DNA from 3 places in the Arthrobacter caoxuetaonis genome. Region 2 is predicted to be linked to each of the others. Evidence: riboswitches for the same ligand, from Rfam matches in the RefSeq annotation. Region 2 holds a riboswitch; each other region holds the start of a gene.
What was found. Region 2 has a riboswitch for S-adenosylmethionine ahead of NF551_RS05555 (bifunctional o-acetylhomoserine/o-acetylserine sulfhydrylase). Riboswitches for the same ligand answer to the same signal wherever they lie in the genome.

Region 1: linked by a shared signal. The riboswitch ahead of NF551_RS09245 (flavin reductase family protein) and the one ahead of NF551_RS05555 (bifunctional o-acetylhomoserine/o-acetylserine sulfhydrylase) in region 2 are both predicted to bind S-adenosylmethionine.
Region 3: linked by a shared signal. The riboswitch ahead of NF551_RS07885 (MetQ/NlpA family ABC transporter substrate-binding protein) and the one ahead of NF551_RS05555 (bifunctional o-acetylhomoserine/o-acetylserine sulfhydrylase) in region 2 are both predicted to bind S-adenosylmethionine.

The regions. Positions count from the first base shown of each region.
Region 1 covers NZ_CP099466.1:2,022,857-2,028,276, reverse strand. The annotation lists gene aspS (aspartate--tRNA ligase) at 1-414, shown strand, start outside; gene NF551_RS09250 (ATP-binding protein) at 488-1,606, opposite strand; gene NF551_RS09245 (flavin reductase family protein) at 1,694-2,200, opposite strand; SAM riboswitch class IV at 2,249-2,368, opposite strand; partial or broken gene NF551_RS09240 (MFS transporter) at 2,469-2,774, opposite strand; gene NF551_RS09235 (MFS transporter) at 2,814-3,182, opposite strand; gene NF551_RS09230 (PhzF family phenazine biosynthesis protein) at 3,235-4,071, shown strand; gene NF551_RS09225 (replication-associated recombination protein A) at 4,153-5,420, shown strand, end outside.
Region 2 covers NZ_CP099466.1:1,231,625-1,237,044, forward strand. The annotation lists gene NF551_RS05540 (glycoside hydrolase family 2 protein) at 1-1,670, shown strand, start outside; gene NF551_RS05545 (hypothetical protein) at 1,797-2,522, opposite strand; gene NF551_RS05550 (VOC family protein) at 3,090-3,731, opposite strand; SAM riboswitch class IV at 3,878-3,995, shown strand; gene NF551_RS05555 (bifunctional o-acetylhomoserine/o-acetylserine sulfhydrylase) at 4,063-5,379, shown strand; gene metX (homoserine O-acetyltransferase MetX) at 5,376-5,420, shown strand, end outside.
Region 3 covers NZ_CP099466.1:1,719,538-1,724,957, reverse strand. The annotation lists gene hrpB (ATP-dependent helicase HrpB) at 1-530, opposite strand, end outside; gene NF551_RS07895 (methionine ABC transporter permease) at 606-1,265, opposite strand; gene NF551_RS07890 (methionine ABC transporter ATP-binding protein) at 1,267-2,295, opposite strand; gene NF551_RS07885 (MetQ/NlpA family ABC transporter substrate-binding protein) at 2,368-3,243, opposite strand; SAM riboswitch class IV at 3,322-3,439, opposite strand; gene NF551_RS07880 (macrolide 2'-phosphotransferase) at 3,588-4,487, shown strand; gene NF551_RS07875 (hypothetical protein) at 4,489-4,974, opposite strand; gene NF551_RS07870 (sensor histidine kinase) at 5,047-5,420, opposite strand, start outside.

The sequences.
Region 1 (5,420 bases), 790 kb from region 2:
TTCGATACGGATCCCGGCTCGGCCCTGGCCTACGCCTACGACATTGTCTGCAACGGCAATGAGATCGGCGGCGGTTCCATCCGTATCCACCAGCGCGATGTGCAGGAACGCGTGTTCAAGGTCATGGGCATCTCCGAGGAGACCGCCCAGGAGCAGTTCGGCTTCCTGCTCGAAGGCTTCAAGTACGGCGCTCCGCCGCACGGCGGCATCGCCTTCGGCTGGGACCGTGTGGTGGCCCTGCTGGCCGGCGCCGACTCGATCCGCGACGTCATCGCCTTCCCGAAGTCCGGCGGCGGCTACGATCCGCTGACCTCCGCTCCGGCGCCGATCAGTGCCCAGCAGCGCAAGGAAGCCGGCGTCGACTTCAAGCCGGAGAAGAAGCAGGACAAGCCGGCCGAGGCTCCCGCTTCCTAGCCCGACCCAGCCTGCATAAGGGCCCGGCCGCCACTTAGGCGGCCGGGCTCTGTGCTTTAAGCGTCTGTGCTTTTTAGGGTTCGGCGGGTGGAGCGCTCATGCCCGCCTGACGGCGCAGGTGCTGCCGCAGGCCCGGGATGGCGAAGTCCACTTTGCCGTGTCCGGTGGACTCGATAAGTCCGGCTGCCAGCAGCCGGGACCGGTAGTTGGCCACCAGGTTGGTTTTCGCGCCAAGGCGGCGGCCGATGTCGCCGGCCAGGGACGGGCCGTCATCCACCGCCATGGCTGAGAGAAATTCCCGGTCCTTGGCCGACGCCGTCGCCAGGGCTGCCTCAATGACGGTGCGCGCGTTGCGCCGGTGGGCTGCGTCTATGGCCCGCTGGACGGCATCCGTTCCGAGGTGGCCGGCCTGCGTCTCCGCCTCCCGCCAGAGGAAGTAGCCCACCAGCTGGATCAGGAACGGATAGCCGCCGGTCGCCTGTGCGGCACGGCTCACCAGATCGGGGCTGATCTGGAAGTCGGCGCCGGCAAAGGTCGAAGCAAAGGACTCTTCAACCTCCCGCACAGCAGCGGCATGCAGGTCGATCTTGTCGGCCCGACGCAGGAACGTCGCCACGCCCTCGTTCAGCAGATCCGAAACTGCCGCTGGCAGCCCCGCGAAGACCAGTCCGATCGGCAGCCGGGCCTGGATGAAATGCTGCACGCTGGCGGCAAGCTGCGCGAGCTCGCTTCGGTCAGCGGCGTGGATCTCGTCCACGCTGATGATGAGGCCGGTGCGGTGTTCGTCCAGGAGGGTCAACAGTTCCTCCCCGACACCGCGCCACGCGACCTGCCGTTCGGGCGGCAGCTGGGTCGTAATGCTGAAACCGGCAGCTGCGAGGGCGGTGATGCGGCGGGTCTTGGGCCCGTCCCCCAGTTCCTCGGCCAGGCGGCGCATCGATTCGCCAATGCGGCCGACGAATCCCGGCGTGGCGGTCTCGGAGATGACAGCCCAGCCGCTTTCGCGGGCCAGGTCATGTGCGGCGCCGAGCATGACGGTCTTGCCGATGCCCCGTGCACCGGTAAAGATCGTCAGCAGGCCGGGGGCGCCGGACCCCAAACGGAGTCCGTACTGGAACTCATCCAGCACGCCCTCCCGTCCCAGGATTTGCGGGGGAGTGGCCCCGGCGGAAGGTCGGAACGGGTTTTCCATGCGGACAGACTCCTGTGAGTCGCTGTGTGCTTTGTGAGTTTGCGCGGGCTCGATGAGTCTATATGAGTTCTGTGAGTTTGAGGCTGGTCAGGCGAAGGCAGGGACAGCCAGATTGCGGAACGCCGAACCGTGGAAGACCAGCGGCTCATAGGCATCCCCGTGGGCGGAATAGCCGTGAACCCGAAGCAGGACGACGGCGTGGTCCCCGGCCGGGACCTCATTCTCCACCGATGTCTCCAACCAGAGCGCTGCCTCGTCGAGGAACAGGGCGCCGGAACCGGCGTTGTGCAGATCGAGTCCGGCAAAGCGGTCGCCGTCGCGGGAAGCGATCTGGCGGCAGACGCCGTCGTGCCCGGAACCCAGGACGGAGACTCCGATCCGGCCCGCCGAACGCAGTACCGGCCAGGTACGGGAGGTGTTCTGCACGGCGAACATCACCAGGGGCGGATCCATGGAGACCCCGACAGTAAAGGAGGAGGCCACGATTCCCTGCGGGGCGCCGTCAACTTCGGCGCAGAGTGCTGCGATTCCGGACGGGAAGCGCCCAAAGGCCTGGCGCAGTGCATTTGGCTGGAGATCGGTTTCGAGTGCCATGAAGATTCCTCTGCCTGACGCGCAGCCTGCGGCAAGGAGCCGGATGCGGCGCTGTACTTGCCGGACCGGGAGATCCACCGGAACGGCCGAATCGTCACCTGGAGCACCCCGCTACGGCGAGAGGGTTGCCGTCCAGCCGGCCAGGGCCTCTGGCTGGAACTCTTGATTCTGGCTACCAATCTAGGGGCGCGGTATCCCGCGCGCAAACCCGCGCTGTGAGGCGTACACACGCCGCAACAGTTCGTAACGGGCTGTCTTAGGGCGCGCGCTATTCCGGCAGCAGCTCCAGGGATGTGTCCGCCGCGGCCGAACCGGGACGGTCCCGGACGCCCATCTTCGCCAGCGCCAACGGTCCCAGCACACCTCCAGCCAGCAGAACTGCAGCGAAGACCAGGCAGGCTGCCAGCCAGGAGCCCCCGGCGTAGACGAAGCCCGCCAGCAGCGAACCAATGGCCGCGCCGAGCAGGCCCGCGTTTCCTAGGATGCTCATCGCCCGGCCGAGGCGGCGCGGGTTCAGTTCCGCGGCGACTTCCCCGTACATCGGCAGCAGCAGTGCCCAGGAAACGCTGGTGAGTACCCAGAGCGCGGCGGCGCGTCCTGGACCGGCCCGGGATCATCTTCCGGCGACGTCGGACGCCTGCGCGGAGCGCAAAGCAGCACGACCAAACGCTTCGGAAGAGAGCAGGCCAGCCATGGAACCTGAGTCACGGTCCGGGAACTCTGCGGCAAGGGCGCGGATGGACACCCAGAAGAGGGCCCCGCCCACACCGCCGAGGATCGCTGCGCCGAAGGCAACGGACAAGGAACCGGCCAGCGTGTAGCCGAGACAGCTCACGGCATAGAGCAGGGCGCCGGACGCCGCGGTGACGGTCCTCGGGCGCTTATCCGCCAGCCAGCCCGCTGCCGGACGGGCGGCAACCGACACAAGGAGTTCGGCCGCGACCAGGATCCCGATCGCTTCCGCGCCGATCCTAGCCAGCAACGGACACGGGAATGGGAACGGTGCCGCCCCGGCCAGCCATTACAGTGTCCGCATGAGACAACGCTGGTTCAAACAGGTAGACGTCTTCGGCAACAAGCCGTACCAGGGCAACCCGCTTGCCGTAGTGCTGGACGGGGAGGGCCTCGACGACGAGCAGATGCAGCAGTTTGCCCGCTGGACGAATCTGTCGGAGACGACCTTCGTGCTCCCGGCCATCCAGGACGAGGCTGACTACCGGGTCCGGATCTTCACGCCCGGAGGGGAGATACCGTTTGCCGGGCACCCTACGCTGGGCACCTGCCACGCCTGGACGGAAGCGGGAAACACCCCGATGAAACCGGGCCTCGTGGTCCAGGAATGTGGAATCGGCCTGGTTCCCCTGCGCGTCAATGCCGGCCTCGCTGCGTTCGCGGCGCCCCGCCTGATCCGCACCGGACCCGTGGAAGAGGACATTCTGGCCAGGGTCACAGCCGCCCTGGGCCTGCGGCCGGACCAGGTCAAGGGCCACCAGTGGGTGGACAACGGTCCGGGCTGGCTGGGACTGCTGCTCCCTGACGCCGAAACGGTGCTGTCGCTGACGCCGGACCATGCAGCGATTGGCGGCCTCCGGGTGGGGGTTATAGGCCCGCAGCCCGAATCGGCGGAGACGGACTTCGAGGTACGTGCCTTCGCGCCCGGCCTGGGTGTCTCGGAGGACCCGGTCACGGGCAGCCTCAACGCAGGCCTGGCCCAATGGCTGATCGGCCAGGGCATCGCCGAAGAACGCTACACCGTCACCCAGGGCACAGCCGTCCACCGTTCCGGCCTGGTGCGGGTGTTCACCCGGGAGGGCCGGATCTGGATCGGCGGCGAGTCGGTCACCTGCATCGACGGTTCCGTCACGCTCTGACCCGCGAGAGGCCAGTTACGGCTCGTTTCAGCGCTGAAAAGAGCCGTAAGTGGCCTCTCGGCGGGGCGGTAGCCTTGAAGCGTGAATGACTTGTTCAGCAGCGATGAGGACCAGGACCCCGGGGACGGCGGCGACGCGGCCGGGGAACGGGACGACGACGGGGCCCGGCAGCGCCCGCGCAGCCCCCTGGCGGTACGCATGCGCCCCCGCAGCCTGGATGAGGTGGTGGGCCAGCAGCACCTGCTCACCCCTGGATCACCGCTGCGGACCCTTGCCGAAGCGCCGCAGGGCGGACCGGCGGGCCCGTCCTCGGTCATGCTCTGGGGCCCTCCGGGAACCGGCAAGACCACACTTGCCCACGTGGTCGCCCGCGGCCCGGGCCGCAAATTCGTGGAGCTCTCGGCAATCACCTCCGGCGTGAAGGACGTCCGCCGGGTCATGGATGAGGCCCTGACATCCAGGGACCTGCACGGCGTCACAACCGTGCTCTTCCTCGACGAGATCCACCGCTTCAACAAGGCACAGCAGGATGCGCTGCTGCCCGGGGTGGAGAACCGCTGGGTGGTCCTGATCGCGGCGACCACGGAGAACCCGTCCTTCTCCGTTGTTTCCCCGCTGCTCTCCCGGTCACTGCTCCTGACGCTCAAGCCGCTCACCGAAGAAGACATCGCGGGCCTGCTGGTCCGCGCCGTCAAGGATGAACGCGGCCTCGCCGGCCGGGTGGAGCTCAGCGACGAAGCACTCGAGCACCTGGTCCGCCTCGCGGCCGGGGACGCCCGGCGCGGGCTGACCGCGCTGGAAGCCGCAGCCGGCGTCGCCTATTCCGAACGTGATCCGGACGTGGAGGTTCCTGCCGTCCTCCTTGAGCATGCCGAACAGGCCCTGGACGTCGCGGCCCTGCGCTATGACCGCGCGGGGGACCAGCACTACGACGTCACCAGTGCCTTCATTAAGTCGCTGCGGGGCTCCGACGTCGACGCCGCCCTGCACTACCTGGCCAAGATGCTCGAAGCGGGGGAGGACCCGCGGTTCATCTCCCGGCGGCTCATGATCTCGGCTGCCGAAGACGTGGGCATGGCGGACCCGACCGCGCTGCAGACCGCCGTAGCCGCCGCCCAGGCGGTGCAGATGATCGGCATGCCTGAGGGCCGGCTGATCCTTGCCGAGGCGGTGGTGCACATTGCCACGGCGCCGAAGTCCAATGCGTCCTACAAAGCCATCGGCGCCGCGACGGCGGACGTGCGGGCCGGCTACGGCACGGGCGTTCCGCCGCACCTTCGCGACGCCCACTATCCCGGGGCCAAGCAGCTCGGGCACGGCAAGGGCTACATCTATTCGCATGACCAGCC
Region 2 (5,420 bases):
GGCAGCACCCGGGCGTGGGGAGGCGACCCGCCGCGTGGGAAGGGAAAATCCTGGTGCCCTTTTCGCCCGAAGCGCCGCTTTCCGGCGTCTGCCGCCAACTGCTGCCCGGCCAGGCTCTCTGGTACCGCCGCACCTTCGCCCTGCCGCAGCCTGGGCACGGCGAGCGTGTGCTGCTGCATTTCGGCGCCGTAGACCAGTCCTGCACCGTGACGGTCAACGGCCGCGAAGCCGGCGGGCACGACGGCGGCTACCTGCCGTTCACCCTCGACATCACCGACTGCCTCCTTCCCGGGGAGACGGAGCAGGAACTCGTGGTCCGGGTGCTGGACGCCTCGGATACCAACGGTGCGTCCCGCGGCAAGCAGAAACTCGAGCGCGGCGGGATCTGGTACACCGCCCAGTCCGGAATCTGGCAGACGGTCTGGCTGGAAACCGTTCCGGCACGGTGGATTCAGGACGTCGTCATCACGCCGCTGGCTACCTTGGACGGGGTGGAGCTGACGGTGCTGGCCGGCGGTTCCGGGGCCGGCGGTTCGGGCCCCGGGGACAGAGCGGAAATTACCGTGACGGCCGCAGGCACCGAGGTTGCCCGAGGGTCTGCCGCTCCCGGAGAGCCGCTTCAGCTGGCGATCCCGGAGCCGAGGCCCTGGAGCCCTGAGGATCCCTTCCTTTATTCGGTGGGCGTGACGCTGGGGGACGACGCCGTCGAGAGCTACTTCGGCCTGCGCACCTTTGGCCGCGGAGCCGGCCCGGACGGACACCAGCGCCTGCTGCTCAACGGGCGGCCGTATTTCCACGCCGGACTGCTGGACCAGGGGTACTGGCCCGACGGGCTGTACACGGCGCCGTCGGACGCGGCCATGGTCCACGACATCCAGACAGCCAAAGACCTGGGCTTCACCATGCTGCGCAAACACATCAAGATCGAACCGCTGCGCTGGTACCACCACTGCGACCGCCTGGGGATGCTCGTCTGGCAGGACCTGGTCAACGGCGGGGAAGGTGACGGCAGGGCACAGGAATGGGTTCCGCTGCCCGGCCGGGGGAGCCGGAGCGACCGGCGGTATGCGAAGTTCGGCCGCAGTGATGCCGCGGGGCGGGAATCGTTCCGGCGAGAAATGCGGGAGACGGTTGACCTGCTTCGCAGCGTGCCCAGCATCGCGCTCTGGGTCCCGTTCAATGAAGGCTGGGGACAGTTCGACGCCGCTGCGATCGCCGCCGAGCTGGGCGCACTGGACCCTACCCGCTGCATCGACCACGCCAGCGGCTGGCACGACCAGGGAGCGGGAGACGCCAAGAGCCTCCACGTCTATGCCGTGCCGTTCCACATCCGGAAGCGCTGGCAGCGAGACCCCAGGGCGATCGTGCTTTCCGAGTACGGCGGCTTCAGCCTTCCGCTGGACGGGCACACCTGGAACAGCAAGGTCTTCGGCTATGGCAAGACCCTCCGCACGTCCGAAGAGCTCGCCCATGCCTACTCCAACTTGCACCGGACCCAGATCCTTCCCGCCGTCAGCCAAGGCCTCGCTGCCAGCGTCTACACCCAGCTCACCGACGTCGAGGATGAGGTCAACGGCCTGCTCACCTACGACCGCCGGGTGCTGAAGGTGGATCCGGCCGTCGTCCGTGAACTGAACTCTGAGCTTTTGGCGGCTGGGTCGGCTTTGTGAACCTGAGAGCCGGAGTGATGCCTGGACCAGGCCGGCCGGGGCGCCCGCGGGTTTGAACACCTCGGACCAGCTCCAGCGGAGAAACCCTACGCCTGTGGCCCGGATTGCGTCCTCGCGCCAGCCTGTCTAGGCGCGTGGGCGCAGTTGTGGAAGGCCGGCTCGGAGTAACGCCTGGACCAGACCGTCCGGGGCGCCCGCGGGTTTGAACACCTCGGACCAGCTCCAGCGGAGAAACCCTACGCCTGTGGCCCGGATTGCGTCCTCGCGCCGCTTTTCCTGCAGCAAGGCATGTTCGGGCTGAGTCCCGCCATCTGTCTGAGTCTTTCCGTACTTCACTGCGCCGTCGAATTCGCCAACGAGTTCCTGCTGCTTCCAGAAGAAATCCGTGCGTCCAAGCAGACGTCCGCCAGGAGAATGAAAACTCTGCTGCAGCTCCGGAGCGGGGAAGCCATTGCGGTGGATGACGGCGCGGGAATAGGACTCGCCGGGAGATTCGGACCTCTCATCGGCGAACGTGATGACGCGCATCGCTCTCACACGCTTGGCCTGTGTAGGCAGGCCCTGCGCCAGCTGCCGCAGGGCGTCCTTCTCCAGGGCCTGGAGACCTCGCCGCCGGTCGGGGCGGATGACGTGGTCCATTGCCGGAACTGCTTGCTCGAAAGGCAGGTAGGCAGCCATATCAAGGACGGTTTGTGCCTTGGAAGTGACGGGCAGTCCGTCGACCGTAGTCAGCGGCTCCAACAGGCGTCTTCGAGCCCAGCGGAGGTCACCGCGGCGGTGGCCGTTGACGGGAGGCAAAGCCAGCAGCATGACCTCAAGCGGCGTTCCGATCGTCGGAATTCCCCAGATCACTGCCGCCGACTGCTGGATGAGGACCCGTCGAGTCCTTCCGGATTGTACGGCCGCCGCAAGTCTCAGGCGCTCGCGCTCCCAGGGGCTAAGCCCCGCCCAGGACTGTCCATCCAAATAGACACCGGGCCTGATCCGGACCAGCTCACCCGTGGTGCACCGAAGCGCAAGGGAACGGCGTCCGGGCCCATCACGATCGGCATCGACGGAGTAAAGCAGGTTTGCGCACATGGATCCAGCTTCGAATGCTGCGGGTCAACCGCGGGAACCAGTTGCTGATCTGTGGAAAAGGTCAGGCCTTAGCAGCAGGTGGTCATCGGCAGAAAGACTGCGTTGAGGGCGGAATCGTCCGTTAGGGGAGAATCTGGGCACGGCGCCAAGCAGTATTTTCCCCGGATGGCCAGAAAGACCCGGAACGCAGCGAAATCGTGTCACAGGGTGCAGCGTTTTCCCCGAGTACAGTGTTTTGGGGGACATAGTGCAGCGAAACCCCGAAACGCAGTGAAATCCCGGCCTCGAAACACACGAATCCGGCCTCGACGCCCCAGACGGACCTCGAAGCAGCGGAACCTAGATCTCGACGAGACCCTTGTCAGTCCCGAACGTCACAGACATGATGCCGGGGGTTCCCTTGGGGGAGACCCAGGTGACGTCAAGGCCGTCGAGCGGCTTCTCCACCGGCTGGCCGAGCCACTCGGTGACGCGCTGGGCGGAGCCGGCAATCGTGAGGGATTCAAGGGAGACCGTGCCGGCAAAGGCACGGGAGGGGTGCAGGTCCGCCTTGTCCTCATCCCAGCGGAGCATGTACGGGACCTGCGGGTCGGCGATCAGGCCATTGATGCCGATCTGCTGCCAGGTCAGTTCCTGGCCGTCGGGGAACTTGCGGTTTCCGGGGACGGCGGAGCGGCCGAGCCGTTCTTCGAAGGGTGCGAGGTCCTCCACGGCGACGCACCATCCCATCCAGCCGCCGCCTGCCTCGGAGCGTGCACGGACGGCCTGGCCGAAGGGTGCCTTGTCGGAAGCGGGATGGTTCAGGACCTCAACCACTTCCAGATACTGGTGGTTAGCCAGCGGAATGATCATGTTCCGGGTGCCAAAGCGGGGGTGCACCCCGCCCTTGACGAAGTCGGTTCCAAGGGCAGAAGCAATACGTTCCGTGGTGGCCAGCAGGCCGTCGGATTCGCAGGCATAAGAAACATGATCCAGGCGCATGCGAACATCTTGGCACGTTGTGACCTGTGTCTCGACCAAGGCAAGCCTTAGCTCGGCAAAAGGTATCTGGATCAGCGGATTTTTCCCGGATTCACGCTGCGTCATATGGGTTGCGCAACTCCGGCTCCGTTGGTTCTATAGGTACAGGTCATGAGTGCCAGCAGATAGCCCCGGCTTGCTGGCCGGCAACCCTCCAACCGCGGTGGGGTGCCCCGGGTGAAGACCTGGCTGGACACCACAAAGGGTGTCCGGCAAGCGCGGGCCACACGTCTGGTACCGGAGTTCTTCCGGCATCGGTACCTGTGGGGCCCCTGGTCATTAAGGGAGCAACATGTCTGCCAACTGGTCATTCGAAACCCGCCAGATCCATGCAGGACAGGAGCCCGACGCCACCACCGGCGCCCGTGCCCTTCCCATCTACCAAACGACGTCCTTCGTTTTCCCCAGCGCGGAAGCTGCAGCGAACCGTTTTGCGCTCGCAGAGCTGGCTCCGATCTACACCCGGATCGGCAACCCCACGCAGGAAGCAGTGGAGAACCGCATCGCCTCCCTGGAAGGAGGTGTTGGGGCCTTGCTGCTTGCCTCCGGGCAGGCCGCGGAAACCTATGCGATCCTCAACCTGGCCCAGGCAGGGGACCACATTGTGGCCAGCCCCAGCCTGTACGGCGGAACCTATAACCTCTTCAAGCACACGCTGAAGAAGTTCGGCATCGACGTCACCTTCGTCGCCGACCCGGACAACCTGGACCAGTGGCGCGAAGCCGTACAGCCCAACACCAAGGCCTTCTTCGGTGAAGTCGTCTCCAATCCGCGCCAAGACGTCCTGGACCTGGAAGGACTCTCCGCTGTCGCGCATGAGGCGGGCATTCCCCTGATCGTGGACAACACCCTGTCCACCCCGTATCTCATCCGTCCCATCGAATGGGGAGCGGACATCGTGGTGCACTCCGCCACCAAGTATCTCGGCGGGCACGGCACCGCGATGGCCGGCGTGATCGTGGACTCCGGCAACTTCGACTTTGCCGCCGATCCGGAAAAGTTCCCCGGCTTCAACACCCCTGATGAGAGCTACAACGGCCTGGTGTATGCCCGGGACCTCGGGGTCAACGGTGCACTGGGCGCCAACCTGGCGTTCATCCTCAAGGCACGGGTCCAGCTGCTGCGCGACCTCGGCTCGGCAGTATCTCCGTTCAACGCTTTCCTGATCGGCCAGGGCCTGGAAACCCTCAGCCTCCGGCTGGAGCGGCACGTGGAGAACGCCGTCGCCGTCGCGGAATGGCTGGAGGCGCACGACGACGTCCTTTCCGTCGCGTACGCAGGCCTGGAGTCCAGCCCGTGGTACGAACGCGGGCGCAAGTACGGGCCGCGCGGCACCGGTGCGATCGTGTCCTTTGAAATCGACGGCGGCGTTGAAGCGGGCAAGCGCTTCGTCGATGCGCTCCAGCTGCACTCGCACGTGGCGAACGTCGGCGACGTACGCTCGCTGGTGATCCATCCGGCGTCGACCACCCACAGCCAGCTGGGGGCGGAGGCCCAGGCGGCAGCGGGAGTCAGTCCGGGCCTGGTGCGGCTCTCGGTCGGGCTGGAGCACGTGGATGACATCATCGCGGACCTCGATGCCGGATTCCGCGCCGCCAAGGGAGCATGAAGTACAGCGTGACAACGTATCCACCCGCAGCGCAGCACCCC
Region 3 (5,420 bases), 490 kb from region 2:
GCGATGAGCATCAGGCCTTCACGGAGTTCCCGTACTTCGGCCAGCATGCCCACCAGCAGATCGGACTCCAGGCCGCGCTCATGGACCTCATCCAGGACGACGGCAGCGGTGTCTTGGAGCGAAGGATCAGCCAGGAGCCGGCGAAGCAGGATGCCCGGGGTCACGAATTCCACCACGGTGTCCGGGCCGGCGAGGCTTTCGCCCCTGACGGTGTAGCCGACGGCACCGCCTGCGGCCCCGCCGTCGAGCGCCGCCAGCCGCCGGGCTGCCGTCCTGGCCGCAACCCGCCGCGGCTGGGTCACCACTACCCGGCGGGGGCCCTCAGTCCGTGCCGCCAGGTTGGCAGCCAGCGGAGGCACCAGGGTGGTTTTACCGGTACCCGGGGGCGCCTGGACGACGGCGTTCCCGGTCTCCCGCAGCGCAGCGGCCAGCTCGGAAAGCGAACGCGCGAAGACCAGCCCGGCACCGATGCGGTCCAGGTCAAAAGGCCCGCTCTGATAGCCGGCGGCAGACGGTCCAGGAACACTCACCCCACCATTCTCCCCTCCCGTGCGTACCGTCCCGTGCACCTCCGGCACGGCGGGACGGTGATCTGAGGTGAGCTGCTACCTGCGGAGCGCCTTGCGGGCCGCCTGATTGCCCAGGAACTGCACGAGCTGCACCAGGACGATGATGACTGCGACGGCGGCCCAGGTGACCACCGGATTGAACTGCCGGTAGCCGTACTGGATGGCGAAGTTGCCCAGTCCCCCGCCGCCGACGTAGCCGGCCACTGCGGACATGTCCACGAGGGCCACGAAGATGTAGGTGTAGCCCAGGATCAGCGGACCAAGTGCCTCCGGAATGAGGATCGTGAAGATGATCCGCCGCCGCCCGGCACCGATGGACCGCGCTGCCTCGATGACTCCGGGCTGCACGGTGAGCAGGTTCTGCTCCACGATGCGGCTGATGCCGAATGCTGCGGCCAGCGACAGCGTGAAGATGATCGCGTTGTTGCCGATCCCGCTGCCGGTGACGGAGCGGGCCAGTGGCTGGGCCGCGGCCAGGAAAATGATGAAGGGGATGGGCCGGAAGATGTTCACGAGGACGTTCAGCGTGCCGAACACCGCACGGTTCGCCAGCAGCGCCCCCTGGCGCGTCGTGTAGAGGCCCATGCCGATCAGCAGTCCGCCGATTCCGCCGAACAGGAGGCTCAGGCCCACGATGTAGAGGGTCTCTCCGATAGCAGTCCACAGCTGCGGGGTCAGGGGTATGAGGTCTTCCATGTCAGTTCAGCTCCGTCACTTTGATGCCGTGCCCGACGGCGGCAAGGGCGCCGTCGATCGCCTGGTCGGCGCCCTTGAGCGCCAGCGTCAGGTGGCCGAACGCGCGGCCGGAAATGTCATTGATGCCGCCGTAGACCAGTTCGAACTCCACTCCGGCGGCTGCCAGTTCAACGAACACGTCCGACTGGGACGCGCCGCCGTCCCGGAAGGACAGAGTGACCATTCTTCCCTCGTGCCTGTTTCGCAGCGTCGCCAGGTCGGCCGCTGAAGGAACGCCCCGGACCACAGTGGAAACGAACTTCCGTGAGGATTCCTCGCGGGGGTTGGAAAACACCTCGAACACTTCACCCTGTTCCACGATCCGTCCTCCGTCCATGACGGCGACCTTGGTGGCCAGGTTCTTGATGACGTCCATTTCGTGGGTAATCACCACAATCGTGATGCCCAGCTCGCGATTCACCCGGCGCAGCAGTTCCAAGACCTCATGCGTGGTCTCCGGGTCAAGGGCCGACGTGGCTTCGTCTGCGAGGAGGATCTTGGGCGACGCTGCCAGGGCGCGGGCAATGCCCACGCGCTGCTTTTGCCCGCCGGAGAGCTGCTCCGGGAAGTTGTCCGCCTTGTCCGTGAGTCCCACGAAGTCCAGGAGCTCGGCGGTCCGTGCGGCAATTTCAGCCCTGCTCCGGCCCGCTACCCGCAGCGGATAGGCCACGTTGTTGCGGACGGTTTTGGAGTTAAAGAGGTTGAACTGCTGGAAGATCATCCCGATGTCCAGGCGCAGCTGCCGCAGCTGCCGCTCCGGGACGCCCGTGACCTGCCGGCCGTCGACCGTGATGTCGCCGGAGGTTGCAGTCTCCAGCGCGTTGATCAACCGGACCAGGGTGCTTTTTCCCGCTCCGGAGTAGCCGATGATTCCGTAGATTTCGCCGGCTTCGATCTCCAGGTTGATGTCCCGCAGCGCCGTGACCGGCTCTTCGCCCCGGCGGGCGGGCGGGTAGGTCTTGGAGACATTCCGCAGTGTGATGAGTGGCATGGTTTCCCTTGCAGAACGAGCGTCCCGGGTCCGGCCGCAGCCGGACCCGGGACGCGGTGGAACGGGCAGGAACTAGTCCAGGTTTTCGATGTCCTGCTGGACCTCGGCGAGCGAATCGCGCAGGTCCTGGACCGGGACCTTCAGGAATTCGGCGGTGTTGCCTGAAGCCTTCTGGACACCGTCCTGGACTGCCTGCGTTTCCTGGTAGATCTGCACGAGCTTGAGGTAGGTCTCGTTCTCCTCCTCGCCGGCACGCGCTGCGAAGATGTTGACGTACGGGATGGCCTTGGGATCCGACGGATCGTCCTGGGCAATGGCGTCTTCGGCCTTGAGGCCCGCGTCTTCGACGAAGTCGTTGTTGACGATCGCTGCTGCGACGTCGGGAAGCGACGTGGGGGTCAGGGAAGCCTCAAGGGTGGTCACCTTGACCTTTGACTTGGCTTCGTCGAGGTCGTCAAGGGTCGCGAAGACGCTGCCGCCGTCCTTGAGGCTGACCAGCCCGGCTGACTGCAGCACCAGCAAGCCGCGGGCCAGGTTGCTTTCGTCGTTGGGCACCGCCACCGTCGAGCCCTCGGGGATGTCTTCCACCGAGTCGTACTGGGTGGAGTACAGGCCCAGCGGGTAGATGGCCGTGGAGCCAATCGGTGTGAGGTCTGCGCCGCTGGCAACGTTGTAGCGGGCCAGGTAGATGATGTGCTGGAACTGGTTCAGGTCCAGTTCGCCCTCGGTCAGTGCCGGGTTCGGCTGCGTGTACTCGGCAAAGTCAACGATTTCGACGTCGATGCCTTCCGCCTTCGCGGCCTCGGTGTAGGTGGCCCAGTACGGATCGCTGGCTCCAACCACGCCGATCTTCACAGTGCCTTCGTCCCCGGAGGCTGAGCCGCAGGCGGCCATCGTCAGTGCCAGGAGCGGGGCGGCTGCAATCGCCAGGATTCTGCTGAGTTTCATGGTGTGGCTCTTCTCCCAAAAGGGTCCGCGGCGCTCCGCGGACAAGGTGGAGGCGCAGGCCGCTGGAGGGCAGTGCCGGCGCCGTACTTGCCTCGCGGAAAGTCTCCGCCGAGGCCGAATCATCACCTGGAGCACCCCGCTACGACGAGAGGGTTGCTGTCCAGCCGGCCAGGGCCATTGGCTGGAACTCTTGATTCCGTCCCTAGGCTAGGAACATCTGGGCCACGTAACCAAAACGCGCCTGCTTTATGACGACTTATGCAGTGGCACATGACATCCTGCGTAACAGGACGTCACGGAACCAGCCCCGGGCGGGGCCTTGTAAACCGGGAGAAAAGGAAGCCATGAGCGAAGCGCGGGATCTGACGGCAGCCGATATATGCACTCTGGCAGCACGGCACGGACTCGCCCTGGAACCAGGCACCGTCCGTTTCAACGAAGCCGGACTGGATTACCGGGTCGCTTTCGCCTCCGCACCGGACGGCGGGGACTGGGTACTTCGGATCCCACGGCGCGCGGACGTTGCCGCCGGCCAGGAACGCGAGCAGGCGATCCTTGATTTCGTGCGTCCGCGCCTTCCTGCAGCGGTTCCGGAATGGAAGATCCAGAGTTCGGACCTCATTGCCTATCCCCTGCTTCCGGGCAGCCCGGGGCTCACGGTGGACCGGGACAACCAGCCCGAATGGCACTTTGACCCGTCGGATCCGACGTACCTCCACTCCCTGGCCGGATTGATCGCGTCGCTGCACGGGATGGACGCGGCGGCCGCGGCCGCCGCGGGCATCCCGGCCGAGACTCCCGACGGCGTCCGCCGGCACTGGTCGAAGGTACTGGAACAGGTGCGCGCCGAGTTCCGCATCGCCCCGGAGCTGCTGGCCGGCTGGGAACAGTGGCTGGCCGATGACCGGCTTTGGCCGCAGCGGACGGTGCTGACCCATGGGGAGCTGTATCCCGCGCATCTGCTGCTCGATGACGCCAAACGGATCGTCTCCGTATTGGACTGGACCACGGCGAAGGTGAGTGACCCGGCCCTGGAGTTTATGTACGTGCACCTCATCTCGCCGGGTTCCCTCGACGACGTGGTCCGCTGGTACCAGGACGCGACAGGGCTCACCGAGCCGCACCTTGCCGAACGGTGCACGGCGCTGATAGCGGCCGGCCCGTTGAACTACGCGCTGTTTGCCCTCGCATCCGGCGAACCCGCGCACCGCGAGACAGCCTCCGCGCAGCTGCTGCCGTCCTAAGTCAGGACTGTTCCGCCGGAGTCTCTGATTCCTCAGGCGCGTCGCCGTCCTCGGGGGCGTCGCCGTGGTGGCCGCCGCGGCCGTGGCCTCCGCCCTTGCCGCGGTCGCCGTCCCGATCTTCCCGATCACCGCGGTCACCGCCATCGGCCCCGTCGTCGTGCTGTCCGTCTTCCCGGCCTTCGTCGGCCTGGCCGTCAGCATTCTCCTTGCCGGGCTTCGGATCATCCCCGTCCTGGGTGTCCTGCCGATCCGGCCGGGCTTCGTCACTGCCGCCGTCGCGCTCCTGGGCGTCTTCGGGCCCGCGCCGTTCCCGGTCGCCGCCGCGGCCCTGGTCCTGGCCCTGCTCCTGTTCGGACGTCACCGATGCAGTCTCCATATTGTCCCCAACGGCCATACCCGTGAAGAACGTTCCGGCGAGCAGGCCGGCGGCGGCCAGACCGCTGGCGGTCCAGATGATGACCTTCTTCGCTTTGCTCCCAATCGCCACGATTGGTGACACCTCCCTTGAGTTTGGATATTCCTACGCCATCTATCCAACGCCGCGATTCTTCGAGGATTCTTAGAAGCCCCGTGCGGATAGGGGCAGCCGCACCACCAGGACGGCGCCATGGCCTGTTTCCGGTTCAGCGCTGACTGATCCGCCGAACCGTGCGGCGATTTCTGCGACCAGCGCAAGGCCCAGGCCGTAGTGCCGGGTGTGCCCTGCCGGGGCCGGGCGTACCGAGGAGAAGCGGTCGAACAGTGCTCCGGCGAGCTCCGGCGGCAGCCCCGGGCCGTCGTCTGCCACCGTGACCACGGCGTCGCGGTTCCGCGCGGCTACGGAGACGGTAACTTCCGTCCGCCCGAAATCCAGAGCGTTGGACAACAGCGCGGTGAAGACCCGTTGAAGTGCCGCTTCGTTGCCCAGGACAGGCACCGGCACGTCCGGCAGTT